One region of the Tindallia californiensis genome, then DNA from elsewhere that is predicted to be linked to it. Evidence: riboswitches for the same ligand, from Rfam matches in the RefSeq annotation. Region 1 holds a riboswitch; each other region holds the start of a gene.
The links. Region 1 has a riboswitch for cobalamin ahead of BLV55_RS13745 (ABC transporter substrate-binding protein). Riboswitches for the same ligand answer to the same signal wherever they lie in the genome.
Positions count from the first base shown of each region.

Region 2: it holds a riboswitch for cobalamin, as region 1 does, so the genes downstream of both, BLV55_RS09565 (cob(I)yrinic acid a,c-diamide adenosyltransferase) here and BLV55_RS13745 (ABC transporter substrate-binding protein) in region 1, are expected to answer to the same signal.
Region 3: it holds a riboswitch for cobalamin, as region 1 does, so the genes downstream of both, BLV55_RS01975 (ABC transporter substrate-binding protein) here and BLV55_RS13745 (ABC transporter substrate-binding protein) in region 1, are expected to answer to the same signal.

Region 1 covers NZ_FNPV01000012.1:4,034-11,316, reverse strand. The annotation lists gene BLV55_RS13750 (4Fe-4S binding protein) at 1-1,087, shown strand, start outside; cobalamin riboswitch at 1,364-1,545, shown strand; gene BLV55_RS13745 (ABC transporter substrate-binding protein) at 1,643-2,611, shown strand; gene BLV55_RS13740 (FecCD family ABC transporter permease) at 2,626-3,681, shown strand; gene BLV55_RS13735 (ABC transporter ATP-binding protein) at 3,678-4,496, shown strand; gene BLV55_RS13730 (YfcC family protein) at 4,493-5,887, opposite strand; gene BLV55_RS13725 (amidohydrolase) at 5,946-7,046, opposite strand; gene nhaC (Na+/H+ antiporter NhaC) at 7,199-7,283, opposite strand, start outside.
Region 2 covers NZ_FNPV01000006.1:111,303-118,585, forward strand. The annotation lists gene sucC (ADP-forming succinate--CoA ligase subunit beta) at 1-541, opposite strand, end outside; gene BLV55_RS09555 (aspartate-alanine antiporter-like transporter) at 560-1,762, opposite strand; gene BLV55_RS09560 (DUF2292 domain-containing protein) at 1,866-2,021, opposite strand; gene BLV55_RS09565 (cob(I)yrinic acid a,c-diamide adenosyltransferase) at 2,086-2,592, opposite strand; cobalamin riboswitch at 2,848-3,041, opposite strand; gene BLV55_RS09570 (L-cysteine desulfidase family protein) at 3,222-4,487, shown strand; gene BLV55_RS09575 (DUF6449 domain-containing protein) at 4,524-6,551, opposite strand; gene BLV55_RS09580 (ABC transporter ATP-binding protein) at 6,523-7,283, opposite strand, start outside.
Region 3 covers NZ_FNPV01000001.1:417,399-424,681, forward strand. The annotation lists gene BLV55_RS01970 (ABC transporter ATP-binding protein) at 1-489, opposite strand, end outside; gene BLV55_RS01975 (ABC transporter substrate-binding protein) at 535-2,106, opposite strand; cobalamin riboswitch at 2,265-2,448, opposite strand; gene BLV55_RS01980 (tripartite tricarboxylate transporter permease) at 2,585-4,102, opposite strand; gene BLV55_RS01985 (tripartite tricarboxylate transporter TctB family protein) at 4,118-4,606, opposite strand; gene BLV55_RS01990 (tripartite tricarboxylate transporter substrate binding protein) at 4,759-5,805, opposite strand; gene BLV55_RS01995 (tripartite tricarboxylate transporter substrate binding protein) at 5,973-7,022, opposite strand.

The DNA.
Region 1 (7,283 bases):
CTTAAACAACCCCTTAATCGTATCTGCAGGCCCTTTAACCGGTACTGGTGAAGGAATGGTAAAGGCTATGGAACAAGGAGCAGGTGCGGTTGTTACAAAAACCATCGTAAACGAGATTCGCCCTAATGTGAAGCCCAGGGTAATGTATAAAGAAAAAGGTCTGTACAATATTGAATTATACAGCGACTATTCTTTGGAAAAATGGGAGCAGGAAATTACTTATGCTAAGGATCGGGGAGCTGTGGTGATAGGAAGCATTTTAGGGCATTCAGCCTCTGAAATAACCTACATTGGTAAAAAAGTTGAATCCTACGGAGTGGATGCAATTGAAATGAGCCTTTTTTCACCTCATGGAGAAGGCATTGACGGGATTGTTGATTCTCCTGAAGGACTTTATGTGTTTACTAAAGCATTAACAGAAAGCGTGAATATTCCAGTGATAGTAAAACTTTCTGCCAATGTGTTAAATATCGGAAAACTGGCCAGAGAGGCTAAGCGGGGTGGTGCAGCGGCGTTAAGTGGCATCGATACGGTGAGGGCTATCCCCGGAGTAGATCTTTATACAAGAAAAGCCTTGCTGCCTACCTATGGTGGATATTCTGGGGAAGGAATACGTCCTATCGCTTTTGCGGCTTTGGCTTCGATGGTACAGGCAACTAATCTGCCTGTTTCTGGGGTCGGAGGCGTGAGTAAGGGAGAACATGTTTTGGAGTTTTCCATGCTTGGTGCCGTCACGGTTCAGTTGTGCAGTTCATTGATGATTCATGGGTACAGCCACCTGAAAACCATTCTGAAGGAACTGGAAGACCTTATGAAAAACCTGAATATTGAGAGCTTGGATGAAGTTCGGGGAAAGGCACTAGAATCCTTGTTGTCCTTTGAAGAGATTCCGAAAGAACCATTAGTAGCTTTTATAAAGGAAAAGGAAGACTGCAATCATTGTATGGGCCATTGCAAATCGGCTTGTTTGAACAGAGCTATCATACATAACGACCTTTCTTATACGGTGAATACAGAAAAATGTGCAGGTTGCGGACTGTGTGCTAGTGTCTGTCCGGAACATCGAATTTCCTTAAATTATGGGTAACATCACTTTCTACACACACAGGGGAAGGCAAGAACACAAAGGGACGGTTCGGAACAGAACAGTAAGGACGGGTTGAGTTACCTCAGGCTGAGTTGTCCCCGTCCCCACTGACATTCTGAACCGGCAATTTGAAGGCAATCATGTCATTTGACAGATGGAGCTCTTTGCGAAGCGAAAAAATCCGGAAGGAATAAGGTAGTGCTGGATGATCGACTTCGTTAAAGATAAGAAATAGCTTGTTTTCATAATCTTCCTATGATAGGATGAATAGATAAATAAATTATAAATCCTTAAGGTGCCTCTTAAAAGGAGGAGAATAGGAAAGACCGGTTATAGTCCGGCGCGGACCCGCCACTGTAAGCGAAGACGAATCCCTAAGATGCCACTGAAGAAATTTGGGAAGGCTGGGAGGAGGAAGAAACGCAAGCCAGGAGACCTGCCTTAAATGAAAACATGCGTAAAGCGACAAGGGGAAAGTAGGTAAAGAGAACTAAGATGGGAAGTCTCTTAATAATTAAGGGGCTTTTTTTAATGCCCTAAAAAAGGAGAATGAAAATGAAGAAAAAATGGCTGTCTCTGTTACTAATGATGGGAATCCTGCTTTTTATAGGGTGCGGAAAAGGAGAAGTTCAAACGGACTCCAAAGAAACAATAACGGATTATCAACCGGTGACGATCCAAAATTTTAATAGAACCTTAAGCATTACCGAAGTGCCAGAGCGAATTGTCAGTATGAATGTTCATACAACCGAAATATTATTTACCTTAGGCTTGGGAGACCGTATTGTAGGAACGGCTTTTAACAACGCTGAAATCCTGCCGGAATTCAAGGATGATTTTGACCGTATCCCTGTGTTAGCCGAAAGATATCCCTCTATGGAAGTTTTGTTAGGCGCTGAGCCGGACTTTGTATATGGGCGTGACAGTGCCTTTGGTGCAAATGGAACAGCTTCTGTGAACGAAATGGAAACCTATGGAATTCATGCCTATGCGGTAAAAGGAACCTTGGTAAATGGAGCAACCATGGATGATGTCTATGAAGACTTTCTGAACTTGGGCAGGATTTTTGATGTGGAAGAAAAAGCAATTGCTATTGTCAGTGAAATGCAACAGGAGATGAAAACGATTCAGCAACAATTGGGAGAAATAGAAGAACCGGTGAAAGTTCTTGTTTTTGATATGGGTGGAGACGCGGTATTTACGGCGGGACAATCCCTGCAAACAACCCTGATTGAAATGGCTGGTGGTAAAAATATTTTTGATGACATTGCCAATAACTGGGGAAGTGTTAATTGGGAAGAAGTCGTAGACCGCAATCCAGAAGTTATTGTGATCAATGACTATGGAGATGAAACGGCAGAAGAGAAAATCGATGAACTGCTTACTAACCCCTTTATGCAGGAGGTGGATGCTGTGAAAAACCAACGTTTTGTCATCCTGCCACTTCCCAGTGTTTTTGAGGGTCCGCGCAATGTAGATGCCCTTCGGATATTAGCTGAAGGGTTCTATCCAGAACAGTTTTAAAGGGAGCTGTCTAGATGAAAAAATCGATTTCGATGCCAAAATTATCGATATTGTTTTTGGTCTTATTGGTGGGTTCCGTTACCTTGGCTGTAGCTATTGGACCCGTCTCTATTGGGTTTCGAACCGTGTGGGAAATTGCCTTTAGTCAGTTCGCGGTGTTGGAACCATTGCTGGAAGAAGACTGGACAACAGCGCAAAAACACATTGTATGGGATATTCGGTTTCCGAGAGTTCTTCTGGCAGCCATCGTTGGTGCCGGACTGTCGCTGTCAGGAGTTACTATGCAGGCGCTTCTGAGAAATTCGTTGGCAGATCCCTATATTTTAGGCGTGTCTTCCGGAGCCTCCGTTGGCGCAACCTTAGTGATTGTATTAGGATTCTTCCGGTTTTTCGGACAAATGGCGATTTCTTTTGCTGCCTTTGCAGGAGCTCTTGCGGCGGTTCTGTTTATTTTTATGCTGGCGCAAGTAAAAGGAAAAGTATTGCCTGTTCGGCTTATCTTGTCTGGAATAGCTCTTTCGGCCATGTTAAATGCACTAACGAATATTATTATTATGACAGCACCAAGAGAAGAAGGAATCCGCAATGCGCTCTTTTGGATGATGGGAAGTTTAGGTGGTACTAAATGGTCTCATTTATGGATTCCTTTGATAGCCGTTATCGGTACCTTTCTTTTTCTTTTTTACCAATCCAGAATGCTTAATATTTTGTTAATGGGGGAAGAAACAGCTATCACTCTTGGAGTGAATACCCATCAACTTAGCAAAATGCTATTAGTGGTGACGGCCCTGACAACAGGAATTATGGTGGCAATTAGTGGTGCTATAGGGTTTGTAGGGTTAATGGTGCCTCATGTAACCCGTTTCTTAGTGGGAGCGGATCATAAAAAAGTACTTCCTTTATCGGCATTGTTAGGTGCTGTGTTTCTTATATGGGCAGATGTGCTGGCTAGAACCTTGTTTGCGCCGGAAGAAATGCCTATAGGCACCATTACGGCCTTATTTGGAGGGCCATTTTTTATCTGGCTGCTTAGAAAGAATGACTACTCCTTTGGAGGTGGCTCTAAATGATGGTTTCTGTAAAAGACCTGTCACTATCAATCGATGGATCGCCAATTATTGAAGACATTAGTTTTGCAGTAGAAAACAAAGAAATTATCGGGATCGTTGGTCCAAACGGGAGCGGAAAATCCACCTTATTAAAAACCATTTATAAAACACTGCGTCCAGATAAAGGAACTATTTTGATGGATCATCAGGATATCAGTACCTTGTCAGAAAAAGAAACCGCAAAGAAGATGGCGGTATTAAAACAGGAATCTACCATTGATTTTGATTTTACGGTTCGAGAAATGGTGGCAATGGGAAGAGCTCCGCATAAAAAAACCTTCGAAAACTATTCTCGGGCGGATTACATGATTGTCGATGAAATGATTGAAAAAGTGGGGATGAAAGCATTTTCCAACAGAAGCTTTACGACCTTGTCCGGTGGAGAAAAACAACGGGTCTTGTTTGCCAGAAGTTTAACGCAAAAGCCAGAGTTGTTAATTCTTGATGAACCGACAAATCATCTAGATATTAAATACCAAATAGAAGTCATGGAAATTATTTCAGAACTGGATATTAGTATTTTATCCGCCATTCATGACTTAAACATTGCTTCTAGCTATTGTGATAAAATCATTCTTTTGCATCAAGGAACCATTAAAAGCTTTGGAAGTCCGGAGCAGGTACTGCAGGAACATGTCATTAGGGATATTTTTCAGGTAGAAAACAAAGTAAGCAACAATCCCTTTACGGGAAGTATTCATATTTACTTTCTCGGTCTTGGATCTAAATCCAAAAGAAAAACCCCCGCTGCTTTTGCAGAAGGGGCTTTGCTTTAACTCCAGCCGATCAAGGTTGCAAATCCAATAGATAATACAGCGATTCCAGTCCATATACCGAAAATAGGCATAACAAATTTTAACCATTTTTCGTAAGGGATTTTAGCAACTCCTATGGCGCCCATTAAAACGCCGGATGTAGGGATGATAATATTTGAAATCCCGTCACCATATTGAAAAGCTGATACAGCTACTTGTCGAGATACTCCCACAACATCAGCCATGGGTGAAAGAAGGGGCATGACCACATAAGCCTGGCCAGAACCGGATGGTACGAAAAAGTTGAACAGAAGATTGGCTAAAAACATGCCTATCGATGAAAAAATAGGCCCTACGGCTCCTAGAGGAATAGACATTCCGTGGATAATCGTATGAATAATTCGTCCATCCGTTAACAAAATAGTGATGGAAGAGGCAAACCCGATGACCAGAGCACCAAACACCATGGATTGAGCTCCTTTGATAAAAGATTTTGCCATTTCGTCTGGATGTATTTTTGCTACAACACCTGTAATTAAAGCGACACCGAGCATAATACCACTGAGGTAATCTAGTCCCCATCCAAGGCTGGTTGAGCCATAAGCATATCCTGCAAAGCCAATAGCTAAAGTTGTTAGAATAATAGCATGAGAGAAGTTGAAATGAATGTCTTCAGCGGTTTGGCTGACTTCGAAATCTACTTGGCCCAGGATGCTTTTTTCTGGGTTTACCCGTATTTTTTTAGCATAATGCATGACGTAAATAACGGTAGCGATGAATACGACCACCATCACAGTCGTTCTATAGCCGAAACCAGAGAAAATAGGTACTCCAGCAATTTCTTGTGCGATAGCTGTGTTGAAAGGTCCCATAGGAGTCATGGCGAAGCCGGAGTAAGCTCCCAGGTACATAATGGCCATACCGACGAGAGGGTCTAGTTTAAGCCGTTTTGCTAATACTACGCCTATTGGAATAAAGGCAATAACCGCATTGATGACAATGCCTAACATGCCCAAGATAGCCATGATAAGCATAATGAAAGGGATCACCATCAACTCTTTTCCCTGAAGTTTTTCAATAGCAGCACGGATTCCTGCATCTAAGGCTCCGGTATCATTAATTACCTGAAAAAAGCCACCCACCAGAAACACTAGAAAAATAACATTAGCGCCATTTACCATTCCTTGGTGAATAGAAGTAAGGAATGTAAAAAGTCCAACTGGATTTTTCTCAACGAATGCAAAACTATCGGGATCGATTAAGGTAATCCCCAGCGTTTCGTCTTCTGTCATGGTGTATTCGCCTGCGGGAATAATATAAGTAGACAAGGCGGCAAAGATGACAAAAATCATAATTAATGTATAGGTATGAGGCACCTGAAATTTCTTGTGAGTTTTTTCTTTGGCGGTCATTACAGACACTCCTTTTTGGTATGAAATATGAAATATAATGGCATTTGATTTTGCTTGATTACATTAGTTTTTTTCTTGTCATATTAAATAATAAGTTGACGCCATTGATCAAAGCATCCTGATGAAAGTTCATTTCTGGATGATGTAACCCTGGTGAGAGATCAGCGCCAAGACCGATATAGGCCGTTTTGACCCCTAAGCGTTGCGTATAAAAATGAAAATCTTCTGCTCCTGGTGTGCTGATTGCTTCTAAAGATTCTCCTAATTCTTCCATGATAGCATTTTTAGCCAAAGCGACCATATGGGCGTCATATTCAGCGGCTGGAGAACCATTAATACTGGTAATTTCTCCGACACCTCCTAAATGCTTTCCGCTATGCTCAACAGCTAGCTTCACTTTTTCAAGAATCGATTCCATTACTTCATTAGTTTGTGCCCTGATATCCATTGTTAAAGTTGCTTTATCGGGAATGGTATTAAAGGTATCACCTCCAGCGTTCAAACGAGTTACTTTAATAGAATGAGATACGTCTGGGTCTGCTTTGATGCAATTGATAGCATTTGTCAGCATAACACTGGCGTCAACCGCGTTGATCCCTAAGTGTGGTCTGGCACCATGAGCGTTCAAGCCTTTTACTTGAACATCCACTCTTTTGCTTGAACCATGGTACAGTGCAGGTGTTGCCTGGCCAAGGCGGCATTCCTGGATAGGTCTGAGATGAATGCCTACCAGTTCCTCCAATTCGTCTAATTGGCCACTGTCGATCATTTGGTTAGCTCCCAACTTTTCTTCAGCCTGTTGAAAAACCAAATAGAGTTTCCCTTGTTTAATGCCCTGTTCGCTGACTTTTTTTGCAGTTGCCAACACTATAGCGGAATGTGCGTCATGACCACAGGCATGAAAAACATACTTTATTTTGTTTTTTTCGAAGGCTAAGGCATCCATATCCGCTCTTAATCCAAAGACAGGGCCAGCTTTTCCACTGTCAAGAATACCTATGACACCTGTGCCTCCAACATTTTCAAGTACTTGGTAATTCATTTTTTTTAGCTCTTCGGCGATGAAGCGAGAGGTTTTATGCTCTTCAAAGCCTACTTCTGGAGTAGAGTGAATTTGTTGGTACACCTTTTTTGCGTAAGCGTCTATTGATACTGTCATTTCCTGTTGCTCCTTTCTAATGGAAGGTTGTCTTTTTTTATACTGAAACTCCTTCGCTTGGTAAGGCGAAGGAGTGGACTGCTTTCGTCATATATAGGTTATAGATAGAAAGCGAAGGGTTTTTGTATTGAATTCGGTGATTATGAAGCAAACTAAGACTTATTGGAATCTAATTTTGCTACCGTATAACCGGTGAAAGATAAAGCAAATACAACGATCGGCGTCGTGTAATTAAAT
Region 2 (7,283 bases), on a different contig from region 1:
AGATAGACAAAGCTTCCGAAACCTGCTCCAAAGGGATTTTGATAGCATCACATAACCGCCGGGCCTGAAAATCCGCTAGACCTATAGCCGGATCAATGAGTTCACGGTGAATCCGTTCCGGAGTTTCAGCGGCTACGGCTTCAATATCCGTTCCTCCTTCTTCAGAAGCAATGATCATTACCTGGGATGCTTCCCGATCCAAGGTTACAGCTACATAATATTCTTTTAGGATATCGCAGCCTTCTTCAATCAACAGGGTTTTTACTTCTCGGCCTTCCGGTCCGGTCTGATGAGTGACCAGCTTTTTTCCCAATAAGGATTCCGCTGCTTGTTTCACCTCTTTAAGGCTGTTTACCACTTTCACTCCGCCAGCCTTTCCCCTACCGCCAGCATGAATTTGTGCTTTCACAACGGCCATATCCGTTTGAATGTTCCAGCCTGATTCTTCCGCCTCTTCTGCTGTGTGAACCGCAAATCCACGGGGTACAGCTATGTTGTATTTCTTTAAGATGGATTTTGCCTGATATTCATGAATGTTCATCGCTAAGCCTCCGTTCTTTTATCGATATAAAATATTGGTATATAGAATCATCAGCAATAGTGCAAAGGGGTAAGCCGCTCCGTAGCCCACGGTTACTTCATCGCTTTCAAACGCATCAATGGAAGCAGCAAGTCCCGGTGTACTGGTCATTCCACCACAAATTCCTCCTACAAGATAAACCGTAGGAAGCTTTAATAAATGCTTTCCTACCAGATATCCGACCAATATACTGACTACGGCCGTCATAGTTCCCACCCATAATAAGGAAACTCCGACCTCCTTCAGCATGTGCAGTGCCTGATACCCATAATTAAGCCCTACGATAGCTAAAAACAAGTTTAAAGAGGTGTCACGCAAAACCCCCAGTTGGCTATCTTCCATCAGGAAAATAAAAGGACCCAATTTTTTCTTGTCGCCCAGCAGCAAAGCACTTATTAAAACACCACCCGTCGTCCCTAAGGAAAAGGTACCCAAAAATGATCCCATATAAAAAGAAATATTTCCAAGGATGATGCCGGTCACGCAAACGAAGGAAAAAGATGCTATACAAAAACATCCTTCAGCTCTCTGACCTTTTTCAATGCTCTCGCTCTCTTCCTTGCTCATTTTTGCTTCTGTTCTTTCCTGGTTTATGTCATTTTTTCTGCTTCTCTTATGATTTCGATAAATTAGTTGCACAAAGATAACCGCCGCCATAATACCGGGGATATAGGCAATAGAGTAACCAAGGCCAACCATGGATTGCTCTCCACCACCTTCAACTCCTGTTATTTCAAGGGCCGTTGCTAAGCCAGGCGAACTGGTCAACGCTCCTACATACGTACCAAGAATGGCCGTTCTCAAGGTTGGATACATAAAATTCATAAAAAAATAGCTGGCGGATGCCCCGGCTGTTGTGATGGCTAACGCCAATAGTAAAAATTGATATCCATATTGGCGAATCACCAGCCGAATATGTTTTGCTGCCATTAAGCCAACGGAAGCAATAAAAATCATCAAGCTTAAATGAAACAGCGAACCTGGTATCAGTTGCCCGTTTTCTGGAACCAATTGAACCGCTGCTATTTTCAGATAGCTGATGAGTGGATAACTGATCAGTATCCCCGCAAATAGCACGGCTGAACTACCTAACTTTACTTCTTTCACTTCTATTTGACCCATCAAATGACCTGCCAGTACACATATCCCAATCAAAAGAAAGGGATTAGCAACGATTTCCATCACACTCAACAACCTCACCCTTCTTTCTTTGTCTTAAGGCAAGCTAAAGAACACCAGAGATCGGCCCGATTATCCTTTTCCAAATCTCCGGCGTTCCGACCATTCATAGTTTCATGGATTTTTTCCAGTCTTCGATGCGAATGGCATGACCATCCTGAATAATCAGTCGCATTTCTCCATGCTGGGTTTCCCGTATCAGCTGTAACAATTTGGCCTCCCGATGAGTCAATTTTTCTAATGATGTTATTCTTTCTGCCAACGAACTCAACCTCCCCACCTAATCCTTTACCATCCAGCAAATCCATTATCGGCTACTAAGCCCTTTAACAGCCTTCTTCTTTCACTGCCAATGCAAACAGGGTATCCGACAGTCGATTCACATACCGCAGCAAACAGTCATTAATCTCTTCTTCCCGCATTAACCAGATAATTCGTCGCTCAAGACGGCGGCATACGGTTCTGGCAACGTGAAGATGTGCCGAGGAAAGGGTTTCTCCAGGCACTACAAAGGTTAAGGGTTTTTCTAACTGGCCCATATAACGGTCAATCAGCTCTTCTTGTTTTTTCACCTGTTCCTCTGTTATGGTATCCCTCATTTTTTCCGGATTTCGGGTTGCCAGTTCACCACCTAGGATAAACAATGCTTGTTGAATTTCTTTTAAGATTTCTTTGACTTCCTGATCTTTTACAGTGGCCCGAGCCACGCCCAGAAAACTGCTCAGCTCATCGACGGTTCCATAACATTCCACCCGACACTCGTCTTTGGTTACTCGCTGACCATCCCATAAACTGGTTTCTCCCTGATCGCCACCCCGCGTATAAATTTTCATCTTTCCTTCCTCCCTTCTGCTTCTTTTGACACTTTTTATTTTATGCTTCTCTTTCCCTTTTTATTTCCTTGCTTTCTGCACTCTGCAGAGACAGGCCTTCCACTTTCTTTCCAGAAACGCAGACATAAAAAAACTCCTCCAGATTCCGGGAGAAGTGTTTATTGAACTATTGTTATCATTAGTCATCAGTTAAGAACAACCAGAAAAACAAGGTTTTTCGGATGCTTCCTATTCTCCTTCTCATCTCCCGTGAGAAATATGGAGCATTTCATGGCAGGTCTCCTGGCTCAGCTTCATCGCACATCAGTCTCCTTCCCATTGTTGTGTTTCAACAGTGGATATGACTAATAGCTCTGCATTACAGTGGCGGGACCGCGTGGGCTTTTCACCCATCTTCCCTTTTAATCTGTTCTCGTAATCAAACAGACACCATCAAATGTTATTAAATTGTCTTGTTACAAAAGTATCATATCATATTCAAAATGGGCAATCAAGCACTATTCTTGTTTTCCATTTTTCCTCTTTTTTCCCTTTTTTCAAGGATTTCCCACCAGTTTCGGTAATATTTGTTGACAGCTTACAAAAATTATATAAGAATAGAGGATGAACGAGAAAAGGAGGGTTTTCCATTGAAGGATTTATATATTCAGGTATTAGAAGAAGAACTGGTACCGGCATTAGGCTGTACGGAACCAATTGCTATTGCCTATGCCGCCGCCAAAGCCCGGGAAGTGTTAGGACAGATGCCGGAGTCTATGATTGTTGAATGCAGTGGAAACGTCATTAAAAATGTAAAAGGCGTCACCGTACCGATGACACCGGGTATGAAAGGCATTGAAACCAGTGCCATTCTTGGAGCTGTTGGGGGAGAAGCGTCACGAAAGCTGGAAGTATTGACTTTGGTTACGGATGAGCATATTCAGGAAACAAAAGAGAAGCTGGAAAAGAAGATATGCCAGGTGGAGCTGGCCGAAGGGGTGGAAGGACTCTACATTAAAGTTCTCCTTCGTACTGGACAGGAAGAAGCCAGTGTTACCTTAAAGGACTGTCACACCGGTATTATTGAAATCACTAAAAACCAACAGGTTCTTCCACAGGAATCTACGATAGATGTCAATGCCACTCAAAACCAACAGGTGGATCGAAGTTTTTTAAGCATTCAAGGGATCTATGATTATATCCGTCAGGTAGATGCGGAAAAACTAAAGCCCGTCTTGGAGGATCAGGTCACTATGAACCGAGCCATTGCCGAAGATGGTCTTGCCAATCCTTATGGTGCCAATGTGGGCAAAACCCTGTTGGAACTTTATGGAGATGCGGTGGATAACAAAGCAAAAGCCTATGCCGCTTCCGGTTCGGATGCTCGAATGAGTGGATGTTCCAAGCCAGTGGTCATTAATTCCGGTAGTGGAAATCAAGGGCTAACCGTCTCTTTACCCGTCATTGTTTTTGCTGAATACCTGGAAGTACCGGAAGAAACTCTGTATCGAGCCCTGGCACTCAGTAATCTGATCTCTATTCATATCAAAACCGGCATTGGCAAATTATCTGCTTTTTGTGGTGCGGTCAGTGCTTCTTGTGGTGCCACAGCGGCTATTGCCTATTTACATCAGGCATCTTTTCCTGTCATTGCCAGATCCATTGCCAACACCTTGGCAAATACCTCCGGCATTGTCTGCGATGGTGCAAAAGCTTCCTGTGCCGCTAAAATCGCTTCTTCTGTGGATGCGGCTATCCTGTCCTTCCGCTTAGCAGAAAAAGATCAGTATTTTGAAGCCGGTGACGGTCTTTTAAAGGAAGATATTGAAGAGACCATCCGCAGTGTTTGCCGGATGGCCAAAATTGGAATGAAAGAAACAGATGTCGAGATCCTGAAGATCATGATTGAATCCTGATCTTCAGGATTTTTTTAGCTCTTTTACTTTATTGCTTTATTGAAGGTAAATAAATTCTGGTAAATTCCCTGATTCAAAGGTTCCCATAAATAGCTGGTTATCAAATTCGTCAAAGAAACCGACCACATACACCGGAAAATGGTCATCCCGCCGCCAGAAAGGATCATAGCGGGTTAAGCTTTCTTTAATCTCTTCCTTCTCTTTGGTGATAATGCCATTCCCTACTTCCATAAAACCATTTCTATCCATCAGTTCCCATTCTTCTTCATTTTGCACCATCTGAACCGATACTTGATAAATATCCTCCGGCACTACGGTAACATCTTCATAATAGCCCTGATCTTTTAACCATCTTTCTAAGGTTTCAAACTCCGGATGACGGGCTACATAGATTTCTCCGCCATAATAAGGAGCCATCGCCTTACTTTTTCCATCTGTCAGCCGGACACGAAGAGATCCCTGATGTCGATGACTGCTTTCACCATATAAAACATCGTAATCCGCTTCTTCAATTTCTTGTTGAATAATCTTCAGTACTTCTCTTGCTTCTTCCTGCTGCAGGATTTTTCGTTTATCCAATTCATAGGAACGAAACTCAATATGAGACACGTCTTCCGCTTCCAGTCTCAGCACCGGATATTCCATCTTTTTATCTTCCGCTAATTCACGGATAGGACGGAAATAGCTTTCAAAGTCTTCGTAAGGCACCGTATATTCTCGGATTTGACGATTTCCATTTTCTAAGTGATACACCAAGGATATGCCTCGGAAATCTCCGTTATAGGAAGGATGCCGCAAAAACCTTCCTTCTTTTTGTTGCACAATCGCTTCATGAAGGGCAATGATTTTTTCAATGCTTTCTGGATGTCGGTAAAGATAATCCATCCCTTCCTCGTCCAAATCATCCCATTTATGATGATATCTCCAGAAACCCCAGTCAAAATAGGCGGCTTCCACCTTCTCCGGATCCGGAACACGCTGTTCATAACCTGTAATATCCGTTACAATTCCCATTAGGATTGCTCCTACCACCAACAAGTAAATCCCAAAACTTTTAGCACTTTTTCGGTTAAAGACCCGAAAGCTTTTGTTGAGAACGGCTAAGGCAATAAAATGTCCCAACAGGGCAAAAAGAAGGTAGGCCACAAACACCCAGATTCCGTTATGACGACTGGCTAATTGAACATATAAGCCGCCTGTCAACATGACACAAAAAGTAATTCCCATCAGAAAAATCATATTAATTCCGTTAAAAACAACGGTTTGCCGGCATCTTTCCATTCTCCGGTATTGGTACAAGACTCTGGAAAGAGCAATGAGAATGACGCATGCCACCAGGTATCCCTGTACTTCTGACCGGCTAAGCAGATCCGCATACAGTCCAAAGGTACGGATCACCGGCGAAAACAGCAAATAATCTTCTCTCATTAAAAAGTCTCCACTAAAGCCATGCAACAGACTGTTCAGATTGTACGCAATCAATACCAACATACCTGCCGGTAGCAGCAAGAGAATGTAGGTAAAGATTCCCTGCGCTAAAATGACGCCGGAGAACATGCCCACCGTAATGGAGGCACAGTAGATGACCGCATTCATCAGCAAACTGGTGCCCATCCACTGCCAGATCATTGCTGACTCCAGATAAAGATGAAGTTCCGTAAAGCTTCGGATCAGAAAACTGATCCCACCGGTTGCCAGAATAGGAAGCGACCATAACAACACCCCACTGGTAAGATTACTCCAAAACAAGGTTTTTCTCGGCAGCGGAATGCTGTGAAAAAAATCGGTTGGCGATTTTTGTTGAAGGTACTGAAACATGACAATCGCCGTTACCAAGGGTACGGTAAGGATTAAAAACATTTGAAAGGGTTCGCCCTGAAAGGCATATATCCTTGTAAAGATCTGATCACTAAAATAGTAGTTTTCCATGGATGGCAGGGTCATCAGTACCCGCAGTGGCAAAAGCAACATCAACAGGATAAAATAAGTGCCACCTACCCACACAAAGCGTTTTAGATTAGTTTCTATAACACCCTTATGCAAAAATGACTTGATCCACTTCATAGGCGTGATCCCCCATTTCGTAAATAAATATTTCTTCCAGGGTTAATGGAAGGATATCCACAATGACCGGCTGAAAGGCTTTGAATTCTTCTATCAGCTTTTCCTTCACTCCTCGGATAATCATCAGGTGAACACTGCCCCGTTTCTCTGTATGAAGGATATTCATTTTCTGAAACATCTCTTCCGGCGGCGTTTCCTTAAAGGCTATCTGAATTTTATGAATGTCTTTTTTAAGTTCATCCAAGTCTTTTTCCAATAGCAGTTTTCCCTGATGCAAAATCCCGACATGATCACAAAAATCTTCCATTTCCCTCAGATTGTGAGAAGAAATAATAATGGTCATTTCCCGCTCCGCCACGTCCTGCACCAGCAAGTTTTTTACCTTTTGACGCATCACCGAATCCAAACCATCCAGAGGTTCATCTAAAATCATAATGTCTGGCATTACTGATAAGGACAGCCAAAAGGCTACTTGACGCTGCATCCCTTTGGAAAGTTTTTGAATCTTTTGCTGCCGACTGATACCAAAAACGCTTTCTAACTGTCGATATCGTTCTTCTGTCCAGCGATGATAAATTTTCCGGTAAAAATCCGCCATTTCTTCTACCGTAAAACCAGGGAAAAAATACAAGGTGTCCGGAACCATGATCAGTCTTTGTTTCAGACTTTCATTTTCAAAAACAGGTTCCTCGCTAATCTGCACTTCGCCTTCATCTTCCTGATAAATACCTG
Region 3 (7,283 bases), on a different contig from region 1:
CGCCAAAAGTACTCTTTGCTGCATTCCTCCAGAAAGCTGATGTGGAAAAGCTTTTGCTTCCCACCCCTCTAAACCTACAGATTTCAAAAGACTTTCTGCTTCCTGCTCAGCTTGCCTGCTATCCATTATCTTTCTTTCTACTAACCTTTCTGTTAACTGCTTACCAATTGGCATCACAGGATTCAATACATTCATGGAATTTTGAAACATCATCGCCATCGTATTCCATCGATGTTTTTTTTGTTCTTTTTCCGGCAAGCTTAGGTAGGGTTCTCCAAAAAGCTTTAATTCTCCAGATCTAGTATGCTTTCGATGAATAAGCCCCATCATCGCAAGTGCCAAAGAGGTTTTTCCACTTCCTGACTCTCCCACAATTCCTATGCTTTTACCTTCTCGCAAAGTAAAAGAAGCTTTTCTCAAGGCCACTACTTTTTCCTTTTCTGTCTGATATTGTACTCGAAGGTCTATGGCATTAATGGTACGGTCCATCTTATCCTCCTTATCTTCTTAATCCTAATAATTCAAGCAGGAAACCTAATAGTCTAGGTAGGAAAGTTTATTGTGCGTCATGTTATGATGATCAAAAACATGCATCCATCCATCGTAGGCTTCTTTATTATATACGGTATATCCTGTTCTTAAAAAAAGAGGTATTTCCGGCACTTCCTCTGCTAATATATATTGGATTTCTTTTATCTTTTGCTTTCTTTCTTCTTCATCCAAAATCAAAATCTGTTCTTCCAACATATCCATTAATAATGGATGATGATAACCAGGCACACTGTTTACCCAGTCGCTGTCGGCTGTCGTAAATCGAGCTCTTAAGTAATCCGCGTCCCGAGCCCATCCGCCATGACCAACAATAGCCATTTCATACTGACCATCGGCAATTCTCTGATCTCTGGACTGGCTATCCCTCGAATGCAGGTTTATTTCGATCCCAATATCTTCTAATTGTTCACGAATTAATTCGCCCATCCTTACTTCTTGGTCTTCTCCTGTTAGTAATTCAAAGGATAGATTTTCTGTTTCTATGTCATTTTCAGCTAATAGCCGCATCGCTTTATCCGGTGAAAAGTCGTATGCCGTCACTCCTGCATCATGCCAGCGATGATCTGGTGGCAAAATTCCCAAGCTGCCCGGAATACCACCTCCACGAGCTATTCTTTCTACTAGGGCATGCCTGTCAATAGCATATGCCATCGCCTGCCTCAGTTCTTTCTTTTTCAGCTCTGGTTTTTCTTCCATATTAAATCGCAGACGATAACCCCAGACTCCCGGTTTTTCTACAAGCTGATATCTTTCATTCTCTTGAAAATATTCCAAAGAGTCCATCGGGATATCCGATAGATGAATGTCTTCGTTCCGAAGAGCCAATACCGAATCACTCACCGGTATGAATTCAATAATATCTACCTTTTGTTCTGGTCCCCAAAACAAATCAAAGGCTTCAAACCGATAAGTTCCGTGTTCCTGTTCGTAATGTGTTAATTCGTATGGGCCAGTTCCTATCAAGGACTCCGGTTCATGAAAAGACTCTGGTTCCTCTATATCCTGCCAGATATGTTTTGGTAAGATACTAATACCAAATAGCTCTTCTATAAAGATAGGACTTGGTTCTCCTAGCCGAATCACTACCTCGTGATCATTCATTACGTTTACTTCCTGAATAAAGTTTTCGTCCAGTAGCTGAGCTGAAGAAACTACCGGTGTATATTTTCTTGCATATTCTAATGTAAAAGCAACATCTTCCGCTGTAAACGGCTTTCCGTCATGCCACTTCACTTCTTCTTGTAAAATAAGATGATATTCTAATCCATCTTCAGACATCTCCCATTTTTTTGCTAGCCATGGAATATATCCATTTTCATCTTTTTCCACCAACTTATCAAAAATAAGGTTTACCTTATAACGTCCAGGGCCTCTGGAATGAGTGGCATATGGTTGTGGCAAACCATAATCTCCTCCCTCTAACCGGATCAGTCGCTGCTCTTCCTCCATTACTGATTGCTGACCATTTTCAGACTCTGCCGGATTGCCGCAGGCTGTCATCAACAGAGCCGTTACCATCAATAATGTTATCATCTTCTTGCTAATCTTCTTCATCTCCCTTACCTCCCTATATAATATCCTTTTTAACATCGATGCTTTTATTCCTTTGATGAGGTTAAAGAAAACAAAAAAGCCTCCTGATATCCTCAAGAGACTTTTCCCATTTTAAAGTCACTTCTTTTTTCTAAAAAATATACAGATTCCCATCATATATTTTTCCTCATCTAAAGGCAGGTCTCCTGGCTTACGGTTCATCCTTTTCCTCACCTTCCCAAGAATCACTCAGTGGTATATCGAGGAATTGTCGCCGCTTACAGTGGTGGGTCCGCGCCGGATTTTAACCGGTCTTCCCTATTCTCCCTCTTTCTTAAGGGCACCTTCGATGCAATTGATCATTTGCCATTATATCAATAACCTTGTTGTTATTCAAGATAATCATCGGATAAATGTCAATAGTCTGAGAGAATAACCATCATTTTCTAATCGCAAAAAAGCGGCTTCTGCATAATGCAAAAGCCGCTTTTCACTCTTTCTAATCTTCTTCCAGGATCTGTTTCTTTTTTCTAAGAAAGAAAAATACAGATAAAATGGTGACTGTCCATAAACCAATCGATATCGGACTACTGACAAAGTAAAGGTAATTACCACGCGCAATGGTTAAGGCTTGTCTGAAACTAGCTTCAAAAAGAGGTGTTACTAAAAATGCCAAAATCAAAGGTCCGTCTGGCAATTTATACCATTTATAAAAATAGCCAATAAAACCGGAAACAATCGCAATGATCGTATGATATGGCATATTACTGTAAGCATAGGTACCAATAACCAGGAACACAGCAATAATAGGCCATAATACCTGAACAGGTATCTTTGAAAGCTTTGTAAAAACAGGAATTAAAATCCATCCAAAAACCAAATTGAGCGGATTGGTCATCAGCATCAATATAAAGAGGGTGTACACTACTTGGGTATGGTCTACCACTACCCGAGGACCTACCGGTACGCCTTCCATTACCAAGGCCGCCATCATTAGTGCGGCAATTGAACTCCCAGGAATACCAAAGGTTAACATCGGGATAAAAGTCGCACCGCAAGTCGCATTATTGGCAGCCTCTGCCGCCGCAACACCATCTAAGGATCCTTTACCATAGTTTTTATCACTGGATATCTGACTATACACCGAGTAAGATGTATAGGATGCCAGAGTAGCTCCTGGTCCTGGAAGGGCTCCCAGAAAGGTCCCCAACACCGATCCTATTCCGATGGCTTTTCCGGACTTAAATAGTTCTTTAATCGTCAATCCTTCTTCTTTTTTCTTAGCTTCATCCAAAATACTGTCTCCCAGATCCCCGGATTTATCAGGATCTTTAAGAAACTCATGAATCTCTTTGACAATAACAGGCAGAGCGAAGAAACCCATCAGTAAAGGCACTAACGGAAATCCAGATTGCATCTGTCTGATGCCAAAAGTAAATCGAAGGCCTCCTGTAATAATATCTCTCCCAATAATAGCTAAAAAGAATCCAATTCCTGCAGACATAATCCCTTTACCTGGGTTTTCTGCCGAAAAAACTACCACTAATGATAAAGCCAGCATATACAATGCCGTCAGTTCTGCCGGTCCAAATCTAGGTGCCATTCGTCCAATAGGTACTACTAGAAAAATAAGGACAAAAGAACCGAAAAAACCACCCAAAACAGAAGCATATAGCCCCATTTGAAGTGCTTTTTTCCCTTTTCCCATCTGAGTTAGGCCGTATCCATCCGCAACGGTGGCGGCCGCACCGGAAGTTCCAGGTGTTCCAAAGGCAATTGCTGTAATCGACCCTCCATAAGTACCACCCACATATGTACCAATCAGCAACCCCATGGTTTGAGCTAATGGCAACACAAAGGAAAACGGCAAAACCAAAGCAATAGGAAGACTATGCGCTAATCCGGGGATAGCCCCTACAGAAATCCCTACAACAATTCCCATCATAATAAAAAGCATCGTTTGAATAGTAAATACGTCTGCTACAGCGCCTGATAATGCAACAGTATCAACAGCCATCTTAAGTCCCCCCTTTTAAGGCAATGGTGTTCTTGGCATGTACATAGATAGCAATTCAATAAATAGTATGTGAATCACAATGGCTACCACAAGTGCTAAAGCGGCCATTTTCCCTGCCGTTATAGCAAAGCGACTAAAGTCTTTCTTTCTTTTTGCTTCACGATAAATGGTCCATAACCACCAAAAAAATAGAAAGGCAAAGGTTGACGTTGCTAAGCCAATATTTCTAAAAGACCAAGAATAAGCCCACATGAAGATAGCGATGGCTATTGCACAGGGTAATTTCCCAGTCATCTTAAATTCAACTTTTGTTTCTGGCTTCAATATTTCTCTAATAGGTACCAAGACGCCACCTACCGCCATCAAAATCAATGAAATTCTAGGTACAAATAGTTCCATTGATCTTAAAGAGGAGGTGAATGTCCAGGCATATCCTCCCATAGAAATGATCGTAATCAATAGCCCTACTTTAGAGTTTAATGATAATTGGAATTTTGAACTCATCCTAACACCCCTGACTAAGCTTAGTCATAAGCTTTGATTGTTCGGAAATTTTCGTCTTTTTTTCAACAGAGCCTATCACCATTTTGGTTTTAGGCTCTGTTATTAACTGGTTTTCTATCAATAATGTAATGCTTTTAGATCAATATCAACCTTTAATCCAAGGTTTCGATCCATTCCATATAATTAGGAATCATGGTGCTTTTTACATCCATATAGAACTCCCATGTTTCTTCAGCATTTAAGTAATGAGCGACTACACCCATGTCCTTAAAGCTTTCTTGCAGTGTTGGCATCTCTGCTACTTCACCAATCGCTGCAGATATTCTATCAACCAAAGCAGGGTCTGTCCCTTTAATGGCCCATAATGCAATCGGATGTCTTTCTCGACCATCTTCTATACCAAACTCGGATACATTCGGCACGTCTTCCATCAATGGATCCCTCTCTACCAATGGTTGTGTATTAACCATGACGCTCATATCACCATCCTGGTGAAGTGGAACAGCCGCCGCTAAGCTTAAATGTCCAACGTCTACATGGCCTCCTGTTAAGTTCAAGGCTACATCTGCACCACCTTCTAAGCCTACAAAAATATAATCAAGTTCATCAGGTGGTAAGATTTTTTCGACAATGTAATGTCTGACATTGCCTTCCCCCTGACCTCCAAATACAACCTCGCCCGGGTTTTCTTGAATATATTCTATTAACTCATCTAAGGTTTCCCAAGGTGCTCCTGAACGATTTCCTATAACGAAAGTTGGACTCGCCAATGTTGCAACTGCTTCAAAATCATCAATTGTATAGCCCCTGTCACCAGCTGCTGGTTCAAACAGCAGCGGCCCTGTATGTCCCCAGAAAAACATATTAGAGTCCGGTGATTGATTAGAAACATGATAAGCTGCCTCTGTGCTCATTCCACCCGGCATATTTACAATATTGGCATTAATTCCAAATTCTCTTAAATACTCTGCCATGTACCTAGCCGTCAAGTCATTAGAGCCACCCGCACCAAACCCAACGATAATATCAATATCCACTTCTTCCTCTACTGCTTCCTCAGACACTTCTGCTTCTTCTGCTGATTCTCCCATCTCCGTTGGTGCTGATTCTTCCGCTGGTTCTTCTCCACCACATCCAGTTACCATTCCTCCTGTTAAAATAAGAATCAATAACAAGAGTAATGTTCTTTTGATATTCATATTAATATCCCCCTTTAGGGTCCAGTCGGTTTATACAATCACCCAACATTGCGTTTTATAGCTTCTCTTTAAGCAGCATTATGAATTATTATGTCGAAGCGCAACATCAGCGCTTCGACATAACTGACAGAAACTTACTTTCACCCTTTCAAACCAGTTAAGGTGTTTTAGTCTTCAAACGCTTCCACCCATTCAATAAATCGTGGTAACATATCATCCTGCACATCCATAAAAAATCCCCATTGATCTTCAGGATTCAGATAATGAGCGATGATCCCAATATCTTGATAGTTTTGAATTAAGGTTTCACTTTGAGAAGCTTGTTCCACCGCATTGCTGACACGATCAATAAGTTCTTGCGGAGCTCCTTTAGGTGCCCATAAGCCTAGTGGATGTGGTTCTTTCGCATTAATTCCAAATTCTTCTATGTTTGGAATGTCTGGCATTAATGGATCCCTATCCACCAATATTTGCGTATTAACCAATACGGATAAGTCTCCATCTTCATGCAATGGCCTTGCCGCCGCCAAACTCATATGACCTAAATCCACATGTCCACCTGTTAGGTTCAAAGCAACATCGGCTCCGCCGCCTAGTCCAACGTAGGTGTAGTCTAATTCATTCGGATCAAGGATTAGTTCTGCAATAAAATGCATCATGTTTCCTTCTCCCTGACCACCAAGTACCACTTCTCCTGGATTTTCTTGAATGTATTCAATCAAACTTTCCATATCATCCCAAGGTGCATCCGCTTTCGATGCCAAAGCAAATGTCGGACTGGCTAATAATCCAGCCGGTTCAAAATCATCTATCGTAAAACCCCTATCACCTGTCGCTGGCTCAAACAACATAATCAGTGGATGTGCCCACATAAACATATGTGAATCCGGCGCCTGTGTTGATACGTGATAGGCAGCTTCCGTTCCCATACCACCAGGCATATTAATAACGTCCGCATTAACACCAAATTCTCTTAATGCTTCTGCTAAGTATCGTGCTGACATATCATTTGATCCACCTGCCCCAAATCCAACAACGATATCAATGTCAATTTCCTCAAGTTCTTCACCAGTATCTGCTGGTTCTTCCGCAACTTCGTCTCCCGGATCATCGGCAGGTGCTTCAGCTGGCGCTTCTTCCTGTCCACCACAGCCCGCCAATAAGGTGATTACCATTACCATCGCTAACATTAGTAATAAGATTTTTTTCTTTTGCATGATACAAGTCCCCCTTTTTGATAGCTTACCCTTCAATCTGCAATAGATGTCTTTTTTCGCAACTCACCTCCTCTCAATAGAATTGAAGCAAATTATGAATACTTCTAAACTTTCAGTCATTATACAATAAATGCATTGATTTTTCAATCTTTATTGAAATCAAAATCATCAAACAATTGTTATTGTTTCTCTATGCCACTGTTTTTCAACTGGTTTCGATTTTATTTCGACAAAGTTTATTTTTCTTTTTTAGATCATTTC